DNA from 3 places in the Oceanimonas pelagia genome. Region 1 is predicted to be linked to each of the others. Evidence: riboswitches for the same ligand, from Rfam matches in the RefSeq annotation. Region 1 holds a riboswitch; each other region holds the start of a gene.
What was found. A riboswitch is a leader RNA that binds a small molecule or an ion and turns the genes downstream of it on or off. The one in region 1 is predicted to bind thiamine pyrophosphate.

Region 1 (6,188 bases):
CGGCGCCGTGTGCCTGCTGCGGTTGCAGGACGGTGTACTCAGCCCGGTGGCCACCGACGGCCTGGTGCGTGAGGCGCTGGGGCGTCGCTTTGTGGTGGCCCAGCACCCGCGGCTGGCGGCCATTCTGGCCAGCCGCAGCACAGTGGCCTTTGCGCCCGACTCACCCCTGCCCGATCCTTACGATGGCCTGTTGGAGCACCATGTGGGTGAGGCGCTGCCGGTGCACGACTGCATGGGCATCAGCCTGTATGTGAATGGTGAGCAATGGGGCGCCCTGACCCTGGACGCGCTCACCGCCGGCACCTTTGATCAGGATGCCCGCGACTCGCTGCAGCGGCTGGCGCTCACCGTGGCCGCCGCGGTGCGCATGACCCGGCTGGAGCGGGACATGCGCGCCCTGCGGCTGGCCCGGCAGGACGCGCCGGCCTTGCCGGGCGATCACCCGGAAGGGGAAATTCTGGGACAGAGCACAGTGCTCAAGCGGCTGCTGCACGAGCTGGATGTGGTGGCCGACTCGGATCTGCCGGTGTTGCTCACCGGTGAAACCGGGGTGGGCAAGGACTTGTTCGCCCGCCGTCTGCACCAGCGCTCGCCCCGGCGGGATCGGCCGCTGGTGCAGGTAAACTGCGCCGCCTTGCCGGAATCCCTGGCCGAAAGCGAGCTGTTCGGTCATGTAAAGGGCGCCTTTTCCGGCGCCGGCAACGCCAGGCCCGGCCGCTTTGAGGCCGCCGACGGCGGCACCCTGTTTCTGGATGAGGTGGGGGAGCTGCCCCTCGGCATTCAGGCCAAGCTGCTGCGGGCGCTGCAAAACGGCGAAATTCAGCGGCTGGGGGAAGACGCGCCGCGCAAAGTGAACGTGCGGGTGATTGCCGCCACCAACCGCCAGCTGCACGACAGCGTGCGCGACGGCCACTTTCGCGCCGATCTCTATCACCGGCTGTCGGTGTATCCGGTGCCCATTCCGCCGCTGCGGGAGCGGGAAAACGACGTGCTGGTGCTGGCCGGCCATTTTCTGGAGCTGAACCGGGGCCGGCTGGGGCTGCGCAGCCTGCGGCTGTCGCCCGCCGCCGAACAAGCCCTGTGCGCCTATGCCTGGCCCGGCAATGTGCGTGAGCTGGAGCATGTGATCAGCCGCGCCGCCATCAAGGCCCTGAGTCGGGGCGCCGACCGCGCCGACATCATCACCCTGGAGCCGGAACTGCTGGATCTGGCCGGCGACATGCCATTAACCAAACCTGCCCAGGCGGAAAGCAAGCCCGCACCGGTGGCATCGCCGCCCCCGCTGGCCAGCCTGCAACAGGTGACCCAGCAGGCCCAGCAACAGGCCATAGCACACGCCCTGGCCGCCACCGACCACAACTGGGCCGCCGCCGCCCGCCTGCTGGACGTGGACCCCAGCAACCTGCATAAACTGGCGAAGAGGCTGGGGATGAAGTGAGCGAGGCTCAGGCAAAGCGGCCAGTGGCCGCCTTGACTTTGCCGTGTTTGTGTTGATACATGCGCTCATCTGCCAACGCCAGACACTGGGACAGGCCATTGCTTTCCAGGCTGGTGGCCATGCCGTGGCTCAGGCCGGTGCTGTGCCAGCCGGCCTGGCGCAGGGCGGTTTCGGATGCGTGCAAACGTTGCTGCAGTTGCTGTTGCAATGCCATAAACCGGTCGGGTTGCGTGATCGGCACCAGCCACAGAAATTCGTCGCCGCCGGTGCGATACACACTGCCCAGCTTGTCCAGTTGCATCTGCATTTGCCGGGCGACAAACACCAGAAAGCGATCGCCCTCGTCATGGCCATGGGTGTCGTTAATGGCCTTGAAGCCGTCAACGTCGATAAACACCAGGCAGTAGGGCCGGTTGCCAAGCTGGTCAATGTGCTCGTGAAAGGCATGGCGGTTGCCTATGCCGGTAAGGATATCCAGCCGAGACAGCTGATAGCTGCGCCGGTACTCCTGTTGTTGCATCTGCAGCCATTCGGCCAGCGACAGCAGAATGCAAAAACAGTCCAGTGCCAGGGCCAGCACCACCATGACCTCGGCGGAGCCGGCAAGATCGAGCCGGCCAATGTGCAGCAGCATGTAGACCAGCAGTGCCGCGCCATACAGCAGGTTGCCGGCCAGGTAATATTTGGCACGAAAGTCCTTTTTGCCCAGCATGCCCGCTCCGGTGGCAATGGCGGTGGGCACCCACAGCAGGGCAATGGCGTGGGAGATTTGATAGCCGAGCACAAAGGGCAGCCAGGGCATCAGCAGGCCCAGCCCCAGGCACAGCACGGACAGAACGTTGAAAAACCGGTTCAGCCGGGGGTGCAGGGAGCGGCAGTCAAACAGCAACCGGGTAAACTGGCTGGCGCAGGCAATGGCGAAGGGAAACAGCATCATGCCCCAGTAGGCCGGGTTGCTGTCGCCCACTCCCAGAAGAAACCCCCAGGCGCCGGAGGCGGCAAACCAGCCAATGCCGTGCAGACCCACATAGCCGGCACAGGCCAGGGTAACCGGCGCCTTTGTGCGGATATAGGCAAACAGGGCTATCAGCCCCAAAGTGAGCATGACGGCAATGCCCAGCAGGGTCGTGCTGTTGGTTGCAAATTGCTGTCGGTAAAACTCGGCCTCAGGCACAAAATGGGGTTGGACCGGAGTCGGAAACTTTTTGGCCTCTATCAGCAACCACAGCACGCCGGCTTCACCGGGGGCAAGTGTGAGCGGCAGTGCCTGCTGGTGCAGCAGGCGTGCACTTCGGCTGGCACCCTGGCCAAACCCGGGCAGCGGTCGCAGCCGGCCATCACGGGGTTGCCAGTAGGCCAGGCCACGGTCGAGGTAGTTGGCGGGCAGGCGCACAAACCAGGTGCCGGACTGGTCGGCCCGGGCCGTTATGTTCAGGCGCAGGCCAAAGGTGCCTTCCCCTCCGAGGGTGGTGGCCACTGTCTCTGCGTGATTGAGGGCGGCGCGCAGCTGGCTGAAACGTGTGATGGTGTTGCCCTGAGGCAGGGCGTGCCACAGGTGCGCTTCCGCCAGCGAGGTGGTTGCTTGCTCCGTTAACACCGCTGATGCCGCCGTCAGTGCGCTGCTCCACAATGCCAGCAATAGCACCAGAATAACCCGACATCCCTTCATTGGTGACCGTTATCCCGTATTTAAACGGATCCAGTGTATGCTCACATGCCTCTGAGCAACAGCATCAATTGGCACCTTTTGTTTGCAAAAAAACCGGTGGCCTGGCGGCATGCCGGTCCTTTTTGCAACGAAACGAACTCAGCTTTCCAGGCTGCGCACCTTGCCGGCGAGAGCAGCAAAGTCAAAGGGCTGGCGGCTGGGCACCAGCAGCAGCAGGGCGGAGATCGCCACCGGCACAAAGGTGGCCAGCAGGAACGACTCCAGCAAATGAGTGGCGGCCTGCCCCGGTGCCGGGAACAGCATCAGGCCGGCCACCAGGCCGCCGAGGGTGCTGAGCATGGCATTCCAGCCCTGGTAGCGGGCGTTGTAGAAGCCGAAAAACACCGGAAAGGCGGCGGCGCAGCACAGCAGATCGGCCAGCAAAAACAGATAGAGCACGCTGAAGCCCTGAGAGGCCACATACAGCACCGGAACAGACGTCAGCACAATCAGCCAGCGCGACAGCCCCAGCAGGGTATGCACGCTGGTTTGCGGCAGCAGCCGGCGCAGGTCCACCACCAGCATACTGGTCAGGCCGCTGATGGTGGAGTCGGCGCTGCTCATGATCAGTGCCAGGCCAAAGGGCAGCAGGCCAATGGCAAACCACAGCGGCATGTTGGGCATGAGCACGCTGAACAGCGCCACCGAGCCGTCACCGTTCGAACCCAGGCCCACAAAGGCCAGGCCAAACAGCCCCATGATGAAGATGACGGGAAAGCTGAGCACACCGCTCAGAATAAAGCCGTTGCGGATCACCTTGTTGTCCCGGGCGGCAAACACCCGCTGCCAGGTACCCTGGTAGAACAGGCCGGTCAGCACCACGGCGAGGAAGAAGGTCAGGCCCGACTTCAGCCCGGTGGTGTCGAGCGGGTCAAGCAGGTGCGGGGCGTTTTCCTGCAGGCCGGCCAGGGCCGGGGCCAGACCGCCGGTGGCCTGCCAGCCGAGCACGATCAGGGTGAGCAGAAACGGCAGTATCACCAGCATCTGCACCCGGTCGGTGAAAATGGTGACTTTCAGTCCGCCATACAGGGTGTAGAGCAGAGTGGCCACCATTACGATGCCGGCGGTGGCCCACAGCGGCACCGGCGCCAGCAGCGCCACCATCTGGGCGATGGCGGTGAGGCCGGCGGTGAGCGAAATAAACATGTAAAACAGCATGATCACCAGCACAAAGCCGAACATGCCGCGGCCATAGCGGCCCATGACAAATTCGGTGAGGGTGTGGCCGGCGGGCATCAGCTCGCGAATGCGTTTGCCGAGCGGAATCATCACCAGCCGGGGCGCCAGCACCCCCAGGGCATAACCGGTAATGGCACCAATGCCGCCCCAGGTGGCGGCCTGGGCCGGGCCGAACAAAATCCAGGTGCCCATGGTGGTGGCCAGCAGGGTCAGGGTGGTGGCGGTGCCGCTCTGGCTGTTGCGGGCCACAATAAAGTCTTCCGGCTGATCGTTTTGCCGGCGGGCGTAAAGCAGCCCGGGTATGGCGAAGACCGCCGCAAATAAACAGAGCCATAAAATGGCGGTGGTGGTGTCCAGCATGTGTTCTCCCTTTGCCCCAGTGAGCGCTAAGTGGCCGGGATGTGTGGGCGAAGAGGAAGAGGGCGGATCGGGATGGTGCGGGATCGTTCGTTTCCTTCCCTTCGCCGGCATTACCCGGATCAGGTTCTAAGGGTTACCGCCGGTGTGGCGGAGTCTCAGCCCGTGTGGGCTCCCCCAGGAATAGTGCGCCGAGAGTAAGGGGCGGGCGATTTATTGTCAATGCGGTGTAGTGTGGGGGGGCAGCAGTGGAAGGTGCGGGGGATGGTGTTTAGCCTCTGGTAGCTTCCTGCATGCATAAAAAAACGCGGCCTGAGCCGCGTTGTTCAAAAGCAAATGGCTTATTTTACCTGCCAGCTGATCTCTTCGCCGGCGCGAATCGGCACCAGTTTATCGCCGCCCAGGGGCAGGGTTTCACCCACGGTCCAGGCTTGTTTCACCAGGGTGATGGTATCCTGGTTGCGGGGCAGGCCGTAGAAGTCGGGGCCGTGGTGGCTGGCAAAGGCTTCCAGCTTGTCCAGCGCCCCGGCTTCTTCAAAGGCTTCGGCATACAGCTCAATGGCGGCGTGAGAGGTGTAGGCACCGGCGCAGCCGCAGGCGGCTTCCTTGCGGTGCTGGAAGTGCGGCGCCGAGTCGGTGCCCAGAAAGAACTTTTTGCTGCCGCTGGTGGCGGCGCGCACCAGCGCCTGCTGATGGGTGTTGCGCTTGAGAATGGGCAGGCAGTAGTAGTGCGGACGAATGCCGCCCACCAGCATGTGGTTGCGGTTGAACAGCAGGTGGTGGGCGGTGATGGTGGCGGCCACGTTGTCACCGGCCTGCTCCACGAATTTAACCGCATGCTCGGTGGTGATGTGCTCGAGCACGATTTTCAGATCGGGAAAGTCGCGCACCACGTCGGGCAGCACGGTTTCCAGAAACACTTTTTCCCGGTCGAAGATGTCGATGCGGGAATCAGTGACTTCACCGTGCACCAGCAGCAGGGTGCCGGTTTCCTGCATGGCTTCCAGCACCGGGTAGATGTTTTTCACATCGGTCACGCCGGAGTCGGAGTTGGTGGTAGCACCGGCCGGATAGAGTTTGCAGGCGGCAATCTTGCCGGTGGCCCTGGCCTTGCGGATTTCCTCGGGCTGGGTGTTGTCGGTGAGATACAGGCTCATCACCGGCTCAAACCGGCTGCCCTCGGGGCGCACCGCCAGAATGCGGTCGCGGTATTCCAGCGCCAGCTCGGTGGTGGTGACGGGGGGCACCAGGTTGGGCATGACGAGGGCGCGGCCCAGATAGCGGCTGGCGTCGCGTACCGTGTCTTGCAGTTGCTCTCCGTCGCGCAGGTGCAGGTGCCAGTCGTCGGGGCGGGTAATGGTCAGTGTGGTCGTAGTTGTGGTCATTGTCGGCTCGGCGTTATCCATGGCTTTCGATGCCTTCATTATCCACCTCCGGGCCTTTTTCACCAAACTTCTGAACATGTGAGGCGTGAAGGGGGAGGGGAAAGCAGGCGGCCTGGCAGGC
Region 2 (6,188 bases), 470 kb from region 1:
TACCACGGCGCCGTTTTCCTGCAGGCGCAGTTTCACGCCGCCACGGCCAATGTCGATGATCTCGGCATCAAATACATGGCCGTTGGCCACTGCCGGCTGCAGGTAGCGCACATACAGCCAGTCGGCGATGTCGCGCTCGGCACGGCGGTGCATGCGGCGCTGCTCCGACAGGTGCACCGCCAGCTCGGCGTTGGGGGCGTGGGCGTCATGGGCCTTTTCGGCCAGAATGGCCTTGATCAGGCGGTGGTTGATGATGTCGCCGTATTTACGAATGGGCGAGGTCCAGGTGGCGTAGGCGTCCAGGCCCAGGCCGTAGTGCTCACCCGGGGTTACGCTCATGGCGGCGAAGGACTGGAAGCGGCGCACCCGGTTGTCCAGGTAGCTGGTATCGCGGGAGTCCAGCCAGCGGCGCAGCTCGCAGAAGCCTTCCAGGGTGGTGAGCCTGTCCGGATCCACCGGGGCTTCATGCTCCTTCAGCAGCTCCTGCAGCTGGGCCAGTTTTTCTTCGTCAAAGCCGGCGTGCACGTTGAACACACCGGTGCCACAGTGTTTGGTCAGCCAGTTGCCGCAGGCCAGGTTGGCGGCGATCATGCATTCTTCCACCATCTGGTTGGCAATGCGGCGGTGATCGGCGTGAATGGCCACCACGTTGCTGGCCTCGTCCAGTTCAAAGCGGTAGTCGGGCCTGTCCTTGAACACGATGGCGTGCTCGCTGCGCCAGGCGCTGCGTACCCGGGTGAGGGCGGTCAGCTCGCGCAACTGCTCGGCAATGATTTCGCTCTCGGGCTGCCAGTCGCCGGTGCCTTCCACCCAGTCGGACACCTTGTTGTAGGCCAGGCGGGCGTGGGAGCGAATGCGGGCGGCAAAAAATTCGGCGTCGTCGGCCACCTTGCCGTCGGCGTCAATGTGAATGCGGGCGCACAGGGCGTGGCGCTCTTCCCCTTCCTTCAGGGAGCACAGCTCGTCGGCCAGGGTGCGGGGCAGCATGGGAATGTTGCGGCCCGGCAGATATACGGTAAAGGCGCGCTCGGCGGCGATCTTGTCCAGCTCGCTGTCGTGGGCCACATAGGCGGTGGGATCGGCAATGGCCACGGTCAGCTCCCAGCCGTTATCCCGCTTTTTCACGCTGAGGGCGTCGTCCATGTCCTGGGTGGACTCGCTGTCGATGGTGAAAAAGGGCACCTCGGTCAGGTTCTGGCGGGGCAGGGTGTCTTCCAGCGGTTCCCACTGCTCCCGGTCCTGGGGGGCCTGCTTGGCCAGGCTGTTGCGGGCCAGCACCACCCACCAGGGGGCGATGGGATCGTCCACGCCGGCGATCAGCTCCACCACTTCGGCGAAAAAGCCGTTGTCTTTCAGGGCGTGGCGCTTGAGATCGGCCAGTACCCAGTCGCCTTCCTTCAGGTCCTTGTCGTTCATCCCCTTGACGGTGCGGGCCTTGATGGCGTCTTTCATCAGCGGGTGATCGGGAACGATATTGAGCCGGTCACGGAACCACTTCACCCGGGCCACAAAGCGGGTCAGGCCGGGCTCCAGCAGGGTCTCGGGCTCCACCAGCTCCTTGTCGTTCTCGGTGCGCAGCACGGCGGTGATGCGATCGCCGTGCATGACCTTTTTCATGTGCGGGGGTGGAATGAAATAGCTTTCCTTGTCGCTGACTTCGAGAAAGCCGAAGCCCTTGGAGGTGCCTTTGACCATGCCTTCCTTGGTGGGAAGGGTGTCGCGGATTTGTTGCTTGAGCTGGGCCAGCAGGGGGTTGTCTTGAAACATGAGTTGGGAACCTGTCGAAATATCGGCCTGACTATACGGATTTACCCCTGCATTGCCAAGAACACCTTGGCTTTTGCACCAACTTGGTGCGTTTTTTGTGGCGATTTTACAGACAGTCCGGACCGTACACCAGAGTAAGGTTTGGGGTTTCCGGCTGGCCGCCGGCGTTCACGCCGCTGTGCAGCAGAAAGCGCAGGCCGTCGAGCTGGGCCGGGCTGTTGGGTGTCAGCTCGCCCGCCAGTTGCGCAATGTGCCGGTGGCCCAGGCCGCTTTCCAGATTGCCCGCCAGCATCACGTCCAGGCCCTGCGCCTCGGCCGTGGCGGCCAGCCGCCGGCACTGCGCCGGTTCGCCCAGCAGGGACGGGCGCAGCACCAGGGCGCGCAGCCCTTCGAACATCGCCGGCACATCACCGCCACAGCGGTCGGCACTGAGCGCCACCGGCCAGCCGTGCCGTTGGGCCAATGCCTGCGTGTCGGCTGGGCTGGTGCCGGGATCCAGCAGCCAGTCAATGGCCCGGTTGCCCGTATGCCGCCACAGTTCCGTCAGTTGTGCCTCACTCAGGCGGCCGCCGGCGTCCAGCACCAGCCGCAGATCGGGCACCAGCAGGGACAGCTCCCGCACCAGGCCGGCATCAAACTGCACATCACCGGTCAGGGTCAGCCAGGCCCGGGTGGGGTGCACCCGGCGGCAACGCCAGGCGCGAATAATGGCCTCACGCTCGCCTTCCAGCAGCGGCAGGCCGGGGGCGGGGGACGCGGTGAGCGGCGCCAGCGCGCAGCCCAGACCAAAGCGAATCCAGGGCTGCGTGGCGTTGTGTTCAAGGCCCTGCTCCAGCCGCTGGCAGGTGGCCAGCAGTGCGGTTCCGGTGGTGGCGATGTCGGTGGTCACCGGCGGCGCCACCTCGCCCCAGTGGCCGTCAATATTCACATAAAAGCCATGGCGGCGGCGCACGGCAATGCCGTCGATCTGCTTTTCCTTGGTCAGCGGCAGGGCGTAGCGATAAACCGAAATGGGCATGGGCGTGGCTTCCGAATAATTACTTTTATATAAAGGTAACATGCCGGCCATGGGAGTGACAGCGGTGTTAATTGCGGGGGCAGAATGGGTATCATAAGGATCTGATTTTAAGCGGGACCCCTTCATTTTATGCCCCTGAACACCTGGCTGCTGGCCATTCGGCCCAAAACCCTGCCGTTGGCGGTGGCTTCCATCCTGTTGGGGGGCGCCTCGGCCGGCGCGGTGCAACCCGGCGTGCTGGCGCTGGCCCTGCTCACGGCGCTGCTGCTGCAAATTGTATCGAACCTGGCCAACGACTATGGCGACGGCCTGCGCGGCACCGACGGGCCCGGGCGCACCGGCCCGGTGCGGGTGCTGGCCGCGGGGCATGTAACTCCGGCGCAATTGCGCTGCGCCCTGGTGCAGGTGGTGCTGCTGGCGCTGGCGAGCGGACTGGCGTTGCTGACATGGGCTCTGGGTAACGATATTGCCGCCTGGCTCGGTTTTTTACTGCTGGGCGCGCTGTCGGTGCTGGCGGCACTGGGTTACACCCTGGGCCGGCGGCCCTATGGTTACCTGGGGCTGGGGGATGCGGCGGTATTTGTGTTCTTCGGACCGGTGGCGGTGCTCGGCACGGGCTGGCTGATGCGGCCCGAGCTCACCGCCACCGGCGGCTGGGCGGCGCTGGTGGCCGGGCTGCTGGCCATGGCGGTACTCAACATCAACAACATTCGTGACCTGAAAGGCGATGCTCAAGCCGGCAAACGCACCCTGGCCCTGCGGCTGGGGTTGTACCGGGCGCGGGCCTGGCAGGGGGCGGTGCTGGCACTGGCGTTGCTGGCCGCCGAGCGGCTGATGACCGGTTGGGGATATCTGGCCCTGGCGGGCCTGTGGCCATTGGCGCAAGGGTTCCGGCTGGTGCTCACGCAGCAGGGCGAGGCACTGAACCGGGCGCTGGCGCTGACCGCCAAAGGTACCCTGGTTTTGACCGCCGGGCTGGCGCTGGGACTGGTGGCGGGGTGAGCCTGCGGGGCCTCGGCCAAAGCGCACTGCTTCTCCGGCACGCCGTAAACCCTCCATGGGGGCTCCGTTGCGCCATCCATGGCGCAACGGGCACGGCGAAGCGGACACCCTTTGTCCTCCCTGGAATGTATGGAGCTAACTGACAGCAAGCAGACAGCACCGATGTTGCTCGAAGTAGCAGTGGGGATTACCGGAGCCGACCGTCACATGCCATGGCCGAAAATTGCTCCTGCATTCTCGGCATTTCCGCCATCCCTGGCGGTCAGATGCATGTGCCGAGCGCCCCGTGGATGGGCTTGAAGCGTGTCGGCGGAGTGTAACCGCACTGATACTTCGTATTGCGGGGTGGCAGGTCATTTACCATCAGCCACTTATGCAAAAAAGTAACGGCCTGCTGCCTTTTCGGCAGTGAACTGGCCTGAGAACGGCTTTGATTTTGTGAACTCGGTCTGGTTATACTGCGACCATCTTGTCGGAGTGCCCTATGGGCTGAGACCGCGAAATGCGGGATCCGTTGAACCTGATCAGGCTAATACCTGCGAAGGGAAGCAAGTTAAGAGCGGCACCGGACCTACGCCGGCTCTTTCCTCAACACTCCCGACAAGCATTTCACCAAATGGACGCAAAAGTGAGATCGCTATGTCAAAAAAAGTAAACCGTCGTGAAGTTCGCAGCCAGGCCCAGGAATACATTCACAACCTGAAGGGCGAACCCTTTCCGAATTCTTCCCGCATTTACCTTGAAGGTTCGCGCCCGGACATAAAAGTGGCCATGCGTGAAATTGCCCTGGCCGACAGCTTCAAGGGCGGCAGCGAAGACAACCCCATTTTCGAAGCCAACGAGCCGGTACCGGTATACGATACCTCGGGCCCTTACGGCGATCCCGAGTCCGACATCGATGTGCGCCGTGGTCTGCCCCAGCTGCGCAAGCAGTGGATCCTGGAGCGGGGAGACACCGAGGAGCTGGAAAGCGCCACCTCCCATTTCACCCAGCAGCGCATGGCCGACGACGGCCTGGATCACCTGCGCTTCGAGCACCTGCCCAAGCCGCGCAAGGCCAAGGTTGGCCAGTGCGTGACCCAGATGCACTATGCCCGCAAAGGCATCATCACCCCCGAAATGGAATACATCGCCATTCGCGAAAACATGGGCCGCGAGCGGGTGCGCGACGAGCTGCTGCGAAAACAGCACCCGGGTGAGAGCTTTGGCGCCAACCTGCCGGAAAACATCACCCCCGAATTCGTGCGCAAGGAAGTGGCCGAAGGCCGCGCCATCATTCCCGCCAACATCAACCACCCGGAAGCCGAGCCCATGATCATCGGCCGCAACTTCCTGGTGAAGATCAACGCCAACATCGGCAACTCGGCGGTGACCTCCTCCATCGAGGAAGAAGTGGAGAAACTGGTGTGGTCCACCCGCTGGGGCGCCGACACCGTGATGGACCTGTCCACCGGCCGCTACATTCACGAAACCCGCGAGTGGATCCTGCGCAACAGCCCGGTGCCCATCGGTACCGTGCCCATCTATCAGGCGCTGGAAAAGGTGAACGGCGTGGCCGAAGACCTGACCTGGGAAGTGTTCCGCGACACCCTGATCGAGCAGGCCGAGCAGGGCGTGGACTACTTCACCATTCACGCCGGCGTGCTGCTGCGTTATGTGCCCATGACCGCCAAGCGGGTGACCGGCATCGTGTCTCGCGGCGGCTCCATCATGGCCAAGTGGTGCCTGACCCACCACAAGGAAAGCTTCCTGTACGAGAACTTCCGCGAAATTTGCGAAATCTGTGCCGCCTATGATGTGTCCCTGTCGCTGGGTGACGGCATGCGTCCGGGCTCCATCGCCGACGCCAACGACGAGGCCCAGTTCGCCGAGCTGCACACCCTGGGTGAGCTGACCAAGATCGCCTGGGAATACGACGTGCAGGTGATCATCGAAGGTCCGGGTCACATTCCCATGCACATGATCAAGCGCAACATGGAAGAGCAGCTGGAGCACTGCCATGAAGCGCCCTTCTACACCCTTGGGCCGCTGACCACCGACATCGCCCCGGGTTACGACCACTTTACCTCCGGCATCGGCGCGGCGCTGATCGGCTGGTACGGCTGCGCCATGCTCTGTTACGTTACCCCCAAGGAGCACCTGGGTCTGCCCAACAAGGAAGACGTGAAACAGGGCCTGATCACCTACAAGATCGCCGCCCATGCCGCCGACCTGGCCAAGGGCCATCCGGGTGCCCAGATCCGCGACAACGCCATGTCCAAGGCGCGTTTCGAGTTCCGCTGGAACGACCAGTTCAACCTGGCGCTGGATCCGGAAACCGCCCGGGAATATCACGACGAAACCCTGCCCCAGGAGTCGGGCAAGGTGGCGCACTTCTGCTCCATGTGCGGACCCAAGTTCT
Region 3 (6,188 bases), 290 kb from region 1:
TCCGAACACGGCCTCCCCGTCGAACACAGGGCGCGGCAGCTTGCGAAGGCACGACATTGCTCACATTGCTTCCAGAGTTTAAGGCCGGCTATATGCCGGCCCTTTTTTTGTGCTTGCAAACGAGCTGCTGCGCTCAGCCATGCGTCGTTGAAAAGCGGCTCAAAATGCTCATGTACTGCAAGTACACTCCGCTTCTTCGCCGCTTTTCGCCTCGCCTGGCTTTCGCTCGCGACGCTCGTGAAACCATGGCTGTGACTGAACTTTTACATCTCCAGCAATCGTTTCACCAGCTTGCCAATGCCGGTGTCGGCCTCGGTAATGCTTTGTGCCAGCATGTAGGCGGGGGTGGAGATCACCCGGTAGTGCGCGTCTTCCACCACGTCGGTGACGGCACAGCCGATATGTTCGCCGCCCATGGCGGCAAAGGCCCCGGCGGTGGCGGCGTCCGTGCCTATGGTACCCTTGACCCCGGCGGGATAAACGCGCGGGATCAACACGGGGGCAATGCAGCAGTATCCGGCGGGTTTACGGGCCCGGGCAAAGGCGCTGCAGGCGCTCAGCACCTCGTTGTCCACCTCGCATGCCGCGCCTTCAAAGGCAAAACTGCACAGGTTCTTGGCGGCGCCAAAGCCGCCGGGCAGCAGCAGGGCGTCGAAATCTTCGACCCTGAGTTCCGACAGCGGCTGAATGTCGCCCCGGGCGATGCGCGCGGCCTCGGTCAGCATATTGCGCTGTTCTCCGCTTTCCTCGCCGGTGCGGTGGTCGATCACATGATGCTGGGGCTGGTCGGGGGCAAAACACTGGTAGCGGGCCCCGTTGCGGGCCAGGTGCAGCAGGCAGAGCACGGCTTCGTGAATTTCCGCGCCGTCGTACACGCCGCAGCCGCTCAGAATAACGGCAACTTTTTTCATTTTGCTCTCCTTTCCGGTGATGAATTTTGTGACTTGCGTCGGGTTGAAGGTGGCAGCTTGTGCTAGGATTACTCGCGGTTAATCTTTGTGCAATATTCCCTTCCTGTCGATTTTCCACATTAGCGGATCCCTTATCAAGATCTTGGATTTTTGTTTAAGCAATTGAAAATTAATGCTTAATTGATTCTTTCAGGATCCGGTCGCGATCACTCTTGCACAGAGTTATCCACAGGCTGTCCGGGTCGGCGCCGTGGAGTCCGGCGGCCCGCTGTGGCATGCTAGCGGCCACCGCATTAACGAGAATAACGTCATGGTTGCCATTCCTGCCAAACCTCTGATCCTGGTCGATGGATCCTCCTACCTTTACCGTGCCTATTTTGCGTCCCAGCAGGCGGATCTGCGCACCAGCGATGGCCGCCCCACCGGCGCCATTCGCGTGGTCACCAACATGCTGCGCAGCCTGCACAAGCAGTTTCCCGAGTCCCGGGTGGCGGTGGTGTTCGACGCCAAGGGCAAGACCTTCCGCGATGACATCTACCCGCAATACAAGGCGCACCGGCCCTCGATGCCGGACGATCTGCGGGAGCAGATCAAGCCCATTCACGACATTATTCGTGCCATGGGGCTGCCGCTGCTGATCGAGGAAGGGGTGGAGGCAGACGACGTGATCGGCACTCTGGCCCGGCAGGCCACCGAGCAGCAGCTGGATGTGGTGATCAGTACCGGCGACAAGGATATGGCCCAGCTGGTGTCGGATCATGTGTTGCTGATGGACACCATGAAAAACAGCTTTCTCGACCGGGACGGCGTAGTGGAAAAATTCGGCGTGCCGCCGGAGCTGATCATCGATCTGCTGGCGCTGGTGGGTGACAAAGTCGACAACATTCCCGGCATGCCCGGGGTGGGCGAGAAAACCGCCCTGGCGCTGTTGCAGGGGCTGGGATCCATCGACGACATTGCCGCCAATTCCGACAGGATTGCCGAACTGGGTTTTCGCGGATCCAGGTCCTTTGCCGCCAAGTTTGCCGAGCACGAGGAGCAGGTGCGGCTGTCCTACACCCTGGCCACCATCAAGACCGATGTAAAACTGCATGTGGGCCCCGCCGATCTGCAACAGAGCGAGCCGGACGTTGAAGCCCTGCGCGCCCTGTATCAGGAATATGAGTTCCGCAATCTGCTGGCCGAACTGGACTCGGGCGAGATCGAGGAAGCGCAGCCGGAAGCACCGGCCACCGACTACCAGATCATCACCGAACAGGCCGAGCTGGACGCCTGGATCGAAAAACTGAAGGCGGCACCGCTGTTTGCCTTTGATACCGAAACCACCAGCCTCAGTTACCGGGACGCCCGGGTGGTGGGGGTATCGTTTGCGGTGGAGGCGGGGCAGGCCGCCTATGTGCCCTTTGGCCACGATTACCTGGATGCGCCCGAGCAGCTGAGCGAAGACGCCGTGCTGGGCGCACTCAAGCCGCTGCTGGAAGACGAAACCCGCATCAAGCTGGGCCAGAACCTCAAGTACGATATCAATGTGCTGAGGAATCACGGCATTCACATGAAGGGGGCGCTGCTCGATACCATGCTGGAGTCCTATGTCCTGAACTCGGTGCAGACCAGGCATGACATGGACAGCATGGCGGCCTTTTTTCTCAAGCACAGCACCATGTCCTTTGAGTCCATTGCCGGCAAGGGCGCCAAACAGCTGACCTTTAACCAGATCCCCCTGGAGCAGGCCGGCCCCTATGCGGCGGAAGACGCCGACATTACCCTGCGGCTGCATCATCACCTGAGCGAAAGGCTGGCCGCCGAGCCGGCCCTGCAAAGCGTGTTCACCGACATAGAACTGCCACTGGTGCCCATTCTGGCGAACATGGAATACACCGGCGTGCGCATCGACAGCCAGTTGCTGGCGGCGCAGAGCGACGAAATTGCCAAACGGCTCAAGGAGCTGGAGCGGGAGGCCCACACGCTTGCCGGCGAGCCCTTTAACCTCAGCTCCACCAAACAGCTGGGCGAGATCCTGTTTACCAAACTTGAGCTGCCGGTGATCAAGAAAACCCCCAAGGGCGCGCCGTCCACCGCCGAGGAAGTGCTGCAGGAGCTGGCGCTGGACTACCCCCTGCCCAAACTGCTGATGGAATACCGGGCCCTGAGCAAGCTCAAGTCCACCTATACCGACAAGCTGCCGCAAATGGTCAACGAGCACAGCGGTCGCATTCATACCTCCTATCATCAGGCCAACACCGCCACCGGCCGGTTGTCGTCGTCGGATCCCAACCTGCAGAACATTCCCATTCGCACACATGAAGGGCGGCGCATTCGTCAGGCCTTTGTGGCCGAGCCCGGCTACAGGCTGGTGGCGGCGGACTACTCCCAGATTGAGCTGCGCATCATGGCCCATCTGTCCCAGGACAAGGGCCTGCTCGACGCCTTTGCCCACGGTCAGGACATTCACCGCGCCACCGCTGCCGAGGTATTCGGTGTGGCCGTGGACGAGGTGACCTCCGAGCAGCGCCGCCGGGCCAAGGCCATCAACTTCGGGCTTATCTACGGCATGAGCGCCTTTGGCCTGGCGCGCCAGCTGGGCATTGGCCGCAACGAGGCGCAGCAGTACATGGATATCTACTTCGAGCGCTATCCGGGCGTGCTGCGCTACATGGAAGACACCCGGGCCCAGGCCAGCGAGCAGGGCTATGTCTCCACCCTGTTCGGTCGCCGGCTCTACCTGCCGGAGATCAGGTCGAAAAACGGTGCCCGGCGCAAGGGGGCCGAGCGGGCCGCCATCAATGCGCCCATGCAGGGCACCGCCGCCGACATCATCAAGAAGGCCATGATTCGGGTGAACGACTGGCTCACCGGGCTGCCCGAAGGCGAGGTGCGCATGCTGATGCAGGTGCACGATGAACTGGTGTTCGAGATTCGCGAAGACAGGGTGGAGGAGTACCGGGAGCAAATCTGTGCGCTGATGCAGCAGGCCGCCAGCCTGGATGTACCCCTGCTGGTGGAGGCCGGGGTGGGCGACAACTGGGATCAGGCTCACTAATCTGACAAATAAACAACGATATTGAAATAATATTACGTTTTGTGGCTTTTCTCTGCCCTGCCGTGGGGGTAGAGTGTGGCCAGGTACAGAGACAGGGTAAATTACCCTGTTCCGCTTTTTGCATTTACTTCATATGCTGCTCAGGCCGCCTTCAGCCCCCTCCGCTGAAGGCGTTTTTTTATGGGCGCTGTTCGCGAACAGTATCTTGCTTTGTATACAATCGAATGTTTTTTGTTGCTTAGTTACATTTTTGTGAGTGTGCACAGCGGCTGGCAATTGACCGGTGGGCTGGGTATTATCGGGCCATTGGTCGGGGAGCCCGCAAGGCCGAGACGGCAGCCATGCCGAACCCGTTGAACCTGATCCAGGTAACTCTGGCGTAGGGAACCAGTGGCCGATGGCCTTGGGGCTCTGCGTCCCACAAGGACCATAAGGACATGCACAGCAGCAAAGCCATTATTCTCTCCATTGCCGGCTCCGACAGCGGTGGCGGCGCCGGTATTCAGGCCGACATCAAGGCCATTTCCGCCACCGGCGGCTATGCCTGCTCGGTGATCACCGCCATTACCGCCCAGAACACCCGTGGCGTGACCGCCGTGCACCCGGTACCGCAGGATATTATTCGTGCCCAGCTCGACGCCGTGTTCGGCGATCTGCCGGTGGCGGCGGTCAAGGTGGGCATGTTGGGAGACGCCGGCACCATCAATACCGTGGCCGATGCGCTGGAGCAGTACCGGCCACGGCACCTGGTGGTGGATCCGGTGATGGTCAGCGCCAACGGCGACATGCTGCTGGCCCCCGAGGCGGTAGACTGCCTCAAGCGGCGGCTGCTGCCGCTGGCGGACGTGATCACTCCCAACCTGCCGGAAGCCGCCTGCCTGACGGACCGGCCGGTGCCGGCCTCGCTGCGTGAGATCGAGCCCCTGCTCGGGGCTCTCGGTGAGCTGGAGTGCCGGGCGGTGCTGCTCAAGGGCGGATTTCTGCAACAGGAGCCGCGCAGCCCTGACTGGCTGCTGCATCAGGGGGACGTGCGCTGTTTCGACACCCCCCGGGTGATCACCGCCAACACCCACGGCACCGGCTGCACCCTGTCCGGCGCCCTGGCCTCCTACCTGGCCCAGGGGCTGACACTGGAGCTGGCGGTGGCCTCGGCCAAGCACTACATCGAACGGGCCATCGAGGCCGGCGCCCGCCTCAAAATCGGCCAGGGCCGGGGGCCGGTGGAGCACTTCTTCGCCCGCTGAGCCGGGCGTTATTGCCCCGGCCCGCTTGCGTCCGGCCGGGGCGGCTTGTAGTATTTCAGCGCCAATAACCAATAAAAAACGGATTAACTCACTGATAGTTAATCCAATTATGTTCACTGCTATAGTCTGCATTCAGAGTCTCTCCTTTTATCTTCGCCGATCCTGACGCCTTGCACGGGCATGAAAAGGAGCCTTGCGTATGCTTGTTGCCGTTCTGGCAGGTTTTGTTCTGGCCGCCCTGGTGCCGCTGCTGAGCCCCCGGCTGGGCCGGCATATCGGCGGCGGGCTGGCGCTGTTGCCGGCCACCCTGTTCGGTTATTTCGCCAGTTTCTGGCCCCGGGTGACCGGCGGCGAAACGGTGCAGTTTCATTACGACTGGATTCCCAGCCTTAATGTCAGCCTGAGTTTTATGCTGGACGGACTCGGCCTGATGTTTGCCCTGCTGATCACCGGCATCGGTACCTTTATCCTCGTTTACGGCGGCCGTTACCTGGAGGGCAACAAGGACAGGCACAAGCTGCTGATGTACCTGCTGGCCTTTATGAGCGCCATGCTGGGGGTGGTGCTGTGCAGCAACCTGATTGGCCTGTTTGTGTTCTGGGAGCTCACCAGCATTACCTCCTACCTGCTGATCGGCTTTAACCATGAGCAGGAAAAGGCCCGCAAGGCGGCCCTGCAGGGGCTGTTTGTCACCATGGGCGGCGGCCTGGCGCTGATGACCGGGCTTATCATGCTGGGCTGGATGGCCGGCAGCTTTGAGCTCACCGAGGTGCTGGCGCAAGGGACTGCGTTGCAGCAGCACCCGCTGTTCCTGCCGATGATGGGTCTTATTTTGTTGGGTACCTTTACCAAGTCGGCCCAGTTCCCGTTCCATTTCTGGCTGCCCAACGCCATGGCTGCGCCCACCCCGGTGAGCGCCTACCTGCACTCGGCCACCATGGTCAAGGCCGGGGTGTTTCTGATGGCCCGGCTGCAGCCGGTGATGGCCGGCAG

Region 2: linked by a shared signal. The riboswitch ahead of thiC (phosphomethylpyrimidine synthase ThiC) and the one ahead of PU634_RS00355 (sodium:solute symporter family transporter) in region 1 are both predicted to bind thiamine pyrophosphate.
Region 3: linked by a shared signal. The riboswitch ahead of thiD (bifunctional hydroxymethylpyrimidine kinase/phosphomethylpyrimidine kinase) and the one ahead of PU634_RS00355 (sodium:solute symporter family transporter) in region 1 are both predicted to bind thiamine pyrophosphate.

The regions. Positions count from the first base shown of each region.
Region 1 covers NZ_CP118224.1:68,803-74,990, forward strand. Annotated here, with positions in the region: gene norR (nitric oxide reductase transcriptional regulator NorR) at 1-1,438, shown strand, start outside; gene PU634_RS00350 (GGDEF domain-containing protein) at 1,446-3,035, opposite strand; gene PU634_RS00355 (sodium:solute symporter family transporter) at 3,246-4,685, opposite strand; TPP riboswitch at 4,765-4,871, opposite strand; gene pyrC (dihydroorotase) at 5,024-6,067, opposite strand.
Region 2 covers NZ_CP118224.1:3,195,587-3,201,774, reverse strand. Annotated here, with positions in the region: gene PU634_RS15355 (exoribonuclease II) at 1-1,767, opposite strand, end outside; gene PU634_RS15350 (o-succinylbenzoic acid (OSB) synthetase) at 1,874-2,785, opposite strand; gene menA (1,4-dihydroxy-2-naphthoate octaprenyltransferase) at 2,915-3,787, shown strand; TPP riboswitch at 4,251-4,352, shown strand; gene thiC (phosphomethylpyrimidine synthase ThiC) at 4,427-6,188, shown strand, end outside.
Region 3 covers NZ_CP118224.1:3,369,803-3,375,990, forward strand. Annotated here, with positions in the region: gene elbB (isoprenoid biosynthesis glyoxalase ElbB) at 264-911, opposite strand; gene polA (DNA polymerase I) at 1,222-3,951, shown strand; TPP riboswitch at 4,253-4,354, shown strand; gene thiD (bifunctional hydroxymethylpyrimidine kinase/phosphomethylpyrimidine kinase) at 4,389-5,195, shown strand; gene PU634_RS16145 (putative monovalent cation/H+ antiporter subunit A) at 5,395-6,188, shown strand, end outside.